DNA from 2 places in the Paenibacillus sp. FSL H7-0716 genome. Region 1 is predicted to be linked to the other one. Evidence: riboswitches for the same ligand, from Rfam matches in the RefSeq annotation. Region 1 holds a riboswitch; the other holds the start of a gene.
What was found. A riboswitch is a leader RNA that binds a small molecule or an ion and turns the genes downstream of it on or off. The one in region 1 is predicted to bind glycine.

Region 1 (3,187 bases):
GGATGAACGGTACGGGAGACGATTAATTTTTTGCGTTTGGTAGCGCCAGCCGCGAGAACCGCTGCTTCGGATAAAGCTGTAGCGCCATCATACATACTGGCATTGGCAACTTTCATACCGGTTAGTTCGCAAATGTAGGATTGGAATTCGAAGATCGCTTGCAGCTCACCTTGGCTGATCTCCGGTTGATAAGGAGTGTAGGCAGTGTAGAATTCAGAACGGGAAATGACATGGTTGATGACCACAGGGATGTGATGATCGTATAATCCGGCGCCGAGGAAGCTGGCGTGAGAATCAAAGTCGGCATTTTGGTCAGCCAAACCTTTCATATGGCGCAGCAGGGCGTATTCATCGAGTGGTTCAGACATCGGCATAGTGCCTTGGTAACGTACCGCTTCAGGAATATCGGAGAACAGCTCATCTATAGACTGAATCCCGACGGCCTCCATCATCTCTACGCGGTCCTGTTCTGTCATGGGCAGATAACGGTGCTTCATTAAGGTTTCACTCCTTGGCTTTTTTAAAATATAAGAAAGTACAATTTTCACGCTATACTTTATTCTTCTATTTCTCGCTTAAAAGCTCACCGTCCTTATATGGACGCTAAAGGCGTTTATACTTGTAAAAAGGGGCCTTAATCACTACAGCCTTAAGCTGCTTACCGCGTATCTCCACGTAAACCTCTGTGCCTATTTCACTGTAATTAGCATCAAGCAAAGCCAACCCCAGGTTACGTTTCAGCGTAGGGGACTGTGTTCCGGTTGTGACCTCACCAATCTTAACGCCATCTGCCCAGACAGGATAATGGGAGCGTGGAATGCCTCGATCAATCATTTCTAGGCCGACAAGGCGTCGGGGAATGCCAGCTTCTTTTTGCTGTATTAGTGCATCGCGTCCGATAAAGTCTATTTTGTCCAGCTTCACGAAGAACTGTACTCCTGCTTCAAGCGGGGTGATGTCAGCGGATAGCTCCTGACCGTACAGTGGTAATTTTGCCTCAAAACGCAGGGTATCCCGTGCACCCAGTCCAGCAGGTGTTAATCCGTGGGGCGCGCCTGCTGCAAGCAGTCCGTTCCATAACGTTTCTGCACCTTCCAGCGGAGCGTAAATCTCGAAGCCATCTTCACCGGTATAACCCGTACGGGAGATAAGTACCTCTACACCGCAAACGGTGGCGCGTTCGATGAAATGGAAAGGCTTGAGTGTTGAAATAGGAGCATCAGTAACTTCCGCGAGAATGGTTTCTGCCAGAGGACCCTGCAAGGCGAGCAAAAGCGTCTCGTCAGAGACATTAGTAAGCGTGACTTCGCCGAATTCAGAGGTCAAATGCTCTTGCAGCCACTGGAAGTCTTTGTCGATGTTGGAGGCATTAACGACGAGCATATAATGCTCTTCGCTTAGGCGATACACGAGTAGATCGTCGACAACTCCGCCATTTGGATAACACAGCAGCGTATATTGCGCAGCACCATCTGTGAGGCGGCTGACATCATTGGTTGTCATTTTTTGCAAAAAGGCTTCTGCACCGCTCCCAATCACCATGAATTCACCCATATGCGAGACATCGAACAGCCCAGCCTGCTGGCGAACGGCTTCATGCTCTTTTACGATACCTGTAAACTGTACTGGCAGCTCCCAGCCACCGAATTCAATGCATCTGGACTCCGCATAAGCGGAATAGAGATCATAAAAAGGTGTTCTTCTCAAAGCATCCATGTCGTCACTCCCTTTGATCTGATTACATACGAAAAAAGGACAGGCAGAAGCAATCATGCATAAATGCACAAATTGCTTTCTGCTCTGTCCTTTGTACCTGAGAGTTACCCTGCTGTAACTAGCTTGCAGGTTTCCCCGTTGGTGATCTGACGCATCTAGCCTTGCGTCTGATGCTCTCCAGAGATACGTCCGACAAAGGTCCTTTTGCCTGAGAGATTCACCCCTGTTAGGGCTTACTCCTTCGGCGCCGTCTTCAAGTGAGACAGTCTCTCCCTATGCCATCATCCGCAACTATATTTATTTCAAATATAAGAAAGTATATGGTTCACATTATACATTATCCTTATATTTCTCCGAGAAACGGTGATTGTCTATAAAAAGACGACAACGTCGTTTCTTCTTGTATGTCTCCATTAAACGGGTATAGTCGGGCGCTGTCAACAAGAAAACGTCGAAAAAATGACAAATTTAAATTTCCTGTTAGTAATATTGACATTGTGAGCCGGGATAACTTAGGCTATAACTAAATTTAGAACTCCAAATTGGAAATGAGGCGGCTTGAAATGAGTGAAGTATTAGACAACCTTCTTTACAGCGAAGAGCATGAATGGGCACAGCAAGTAGAAGGGCGAGTAGTACGTGTTGGGATTACGGACCATGCTCAGCATTTATTAGGCGACATCGTATTTGTTGAGTTTCCTGAGGTGGGATCGACCATTTCGGCCGGTGACAGCGTAGGCAGTATCGAATCCGTTAAGACGGTATCGGAATTGTATTCGCCCGTCTCTGGGACGGTTACCAAGGTGAATGATGGATTAGAAGCTAGTCCGGAGCTTATCAATGATCAGCCATATGGCGGGGGTTGGATTTTTGAGATTGAAGTTGATGGAGAATATGCTGATGCTGTAAAAGGTCTGTTAGATGCAGCCGGTTATAGCGCGTTAGTTGCTGAATAATTGGAAATTGGGGACGGGAAATAGTCTGATCAAGTGTGATGTTTTTAGCAGCAAGTTTCTGTGATTTGGGGACTTGCTGTTTGTGTTTCTTATGTAGATTGTGCGAGTATTCGTAAACTCAATCGAATGGTTTGAGGGTCTAGTGGAGTATGAAATTAGGGAAAACCTCCCTCATTTTAGACGATTATAGCGTGAGAGTTAGGGTTTTAGGGAATTCCTCCCTAATCATCTCGGTAAAACCACTATTTCAGACTAAAAAGAGTAATAATCAGGGAGAAATTCCCTCATTCCGCGATTGGATACGATAATAGGTGAATAATCAGGGAGGTTTTCCCAAATTATTAGGTGAAACCCCATTATTGGTCAATGTGGCAATTGAAATGGCCTTAGCCGCCGAACTTAGCTCTGAGCACAAACAACTATATTTTATTCCACCTCTTGAAGCTGTCGAAGGACAATGATCTCTACACGTCGATTTTTCTGTTTGCCTGCTACTGTAGTATTATCTGCTGTTG
Region 2 (3,187 bases), on a different contig from region 1:
TACGCTGGCATCGGTACTGCTGCTAAGCTTCATTTTGGTGCTGAGCGCATGTGGTACAAACGGGGCTACGGAAAATGCTGTCTCACAGCAGCCGAAGACCAAAATCGTTAAAACGGTTAACGGTGAGGTGGAGATCCCCCTTCATCCCCAGAGAATTGTTGCAGGTGAATATCTTGGCAGCTTAATTGCGCTTGGCATTACACCTATCGGAACCTCCGAACATCATATTAAAAATCCATATTTTCAGGAGTATTTGAAAGACGTTGAGAATATAGGGGACGGGAATGGAAATGTAGAGAAAATTCTGTCGCTAAATCCTGATTTGATTATAATGGATGATTTCTATCCTGAGCTAAATGAGCAGATGTCAAAAATCGCACCTACGGTCGTTATTCCATACGCTTCCCTAAAAACGGTACATGAGGAAGTGGCTTATTTCGGAGAGCTGCTTAGTGAAGAAGATAAGGCAAAAACCTGGCTTGCAGACTATGACAGCCGTATGGCCAGTGCCAAGGAGAGTGTATTGAAGGTTGTGCCTGCAGACAGCACATTTTCCATTATTGAATGGTCTGAAAACAGCTTGATGGCCGTCGGAACAGACTTCGGTAAAGGTGGACAGCCGGTCTATAATGGATTGGGATTTAAGCCTCCCGCGGATATCGCCGCCGAAATGGCCGATCCGGGTTGGGCTTCATTCTCTGCTGAGGTCTTACCAAAGTATGCCGGTGACTATGTCATTCTTACCTCTGACTCAAAAAAGCTGGATGAACTTAAAGCCGACCCGATCTGGGGCGCACTGCCAGCAGTCAAAAATGATCACGTATTTCTTTGGACAAGCGATCGTTCCGGCTACTGGGATCCAATAGCTATTCTGAGTCAGACAGAAGAGTTGGCGGATTGGCTGACAAGCCACTAATTGAGTGTGTTTCAAACATAAAGGGACTGTCTCAGGAGTAGAATTCTACAATGAGATAGCCCTTTTTTCATATTAACCATCAGCCAATCTTGGTCTGTTGGTTGCGATGTTTCCGAAGCAAGGCATGATATTCGCGTATTATGCATTTAAATTCAGCGGTAATTAATGTTATTGACAAAATATTTGACAATGATTAGTATTGAAAAATATTAAAAATGAAGTTAGCGGCATAACAATTAAATAATTCGCAAGCTATGATTGCTATGGATCACACTATAGCAGGAGCAGCTTCTGGAGAGACCGTGGGGGATTCCCCCGGCGCCGAAGGGTTCACAATCTCAGGCAAAAGGACAGAAGAGTACTAGATAATTCATTTGTTATTCTGATCATCGTCAGAATAAAGGAATGTATTTTATTTATTATTCTTAGACCTAAGAGATTGGAGCGTATCCAATCTCTTTTTTGTTATCATTTTTACTTGTTATTTTTTTCGCATAAGGGGGAGTTCGAAATGGCAGCACAAGAATTAAAGAGAGATTTAGAGAATCGGCATGTTCAGCTCATTGCGATTGGTGGAACCATCGGTACCGGATTATTTTTAGGATCAGGTAAAGCTATACAGCTGGCAGGACCATCGATCATTTTTGCTTATTTAATCGTGGGTATCGCTATTTTCTTTGTAATGAGGGCATTGGGAGAACTTCTGTTGTCTAAAGCAGGTTATCAATCTTTTACAGACATTGCCGAAGACTATCTTGGACCGCGGGCAGCGTTTGTAACCGGATGGACCTATTGGTTTTGTTGGATCATGACGGCTATGGCCGATATTATAGCTGTCGGGGTCTATGTACAATATTGGTTTGATATCCCGCAATGGATACCCGCAGTCATTTGTTTAATTATTTTATTAGGACTCAATTTATTGACGGTAAAAAGCTTTGGCGAATTGGAATTTTGGTTTGCTTTAATTAAGGTAATCACTATTCTCGCATTGATTGCCATCGGGGTAGTTCTACTGGTGATTGGATTCAAAACAACTACCGGAACGGTTGCGCTCAGTAATATTTGGGCACATGGGGGAGTATTTCCAAACGGGATTTCAGGGTTCTTACTTTCATTTCAAATGGTTGTGTTTGCTTTTGTGGGTGTGGAATTGGTGGGCGTATCGGCAGCAGAGACTTCTAATCCAGAAAAAACTATCCCATCGGCGATTAATAAAATACCTTTACGAATTCTATTTTTCTACGTGGGTGCTATTATTGCCTTATTATGCATCAACGCATGGACAGAACTAAACCCGGCAGAAAGTCCTTTTGTTAAAACATTTAGTTTAGTGGGGATTCCGATTGCCGCGGGGGTTATTAACTTCGTTGTATTAACTTCAGCTGCGTCCGCTTGTAACAGCGGGATGTTCTCAACAAGCCGGATTCTATACAATCTAAGCAGAAATGATCAGGCTCCAGCCAACTTTGCAAAGCTTAATAAAAATCATGTACCCAGTAATGCTTTATTTATATCCACGCTTGTCTTATCTGTAGGCGCTTTGTTGAGTAAGCTGATTCCGGAGACGGCTTTTGGCATCGTAACAACGATTAGTGCCATTTGTTTCATCTGGGTTTGGGGCGTCGTTCTAATATGCCATTTGCGATATAAAAAGACGAAGCCGGAATTGCAGGCCAAATCAAAATTCAAAGCACCGTTTACACCCTTTGTGAATTATGTTGTTCTAGCCTTGTTTGCAATCATACTCATAATTATGCTATTTGCTGATGAAACTCGTCCGGCCTTATTGTTGACGCCTTTATGGTTTATATTATTATTTGTTTTGTATTCAATAAATAGAAGAAAGAGGGAAAGAATAACGCCTGATCCAAGAGATCGTCTCGAAGGTATTCGGACTAACACGGAGATCCGGCATGATTAGTCGATGAGGGTGCTTGCTGATATTACAGTTAGATAGGCAGTCAGAGAAATCCACTATTCTTAAATCCTGCTTGGGTAAGCATATCCTTGATATCTCCCACAAACTCGCTCAGGCTGGCAGTGGAAGCATTTTGGAATCTGTTCTCACTGGGGATATTGCCAATTTGTTTTGTTAAATCCTCTTTGTATTCCTGTATCCAATCCTTACGAGTTGCTGCATTTTTGCCGAAGTTTAGTAAGATGCTACTCCAGTCTTTTCCGTTATTCTTCCATGTTTTTTATGTTGCTGAGCAAAAAAAAGCGGCAGTCTATGACGTTACTTCTCGTCCATAGGCGGGCCGCTTTTTT

Region 2: linked by a shared signal. The riboswitch ahead of MHH60_RS07065 (amino acid permease) and the one ahead of gcvT (glycine cleavage system aminomethyltransferase GcvT) in region 1 are both predicted to bind glycine.

Annotation. Positions count from the first base shown of each region.
Region 1 is NZ_JBBODA010000018.1:84,590-87,776, forward strand. Features, by position in the region: gene gcvPA (aminomethyl-transferring glycine dehydrogenase subunit GcvPA) at 1-497, opposite strand, end outside; gene gcvT (glycine cleavage system aminomethyltransferase GcvT) at 604-1,716, opposite strand; glycine riboswitch at 1,903-2,001, opposite strand; gene gcvH (glycine cleavage system protein GcvH) at 2,280-2,672, shown strand; gene MHH60_RS21115 (flagellar motor protein MotB) at 3,099-3,187, opposite strand, start outside.
Region 2 is NZ_JBBODA010000004.1:111,293-114,479, forward strand. Features, by position in the region: gene MHH60_RS07060 (AraC family transcriptional regulator) at 1-916, shown strand, start outside; glycine riboswitch at 1,198-1,280, shown strand; gene MHH60_RS07065 (amino acid permease) at 1,428-2,840, shown strand.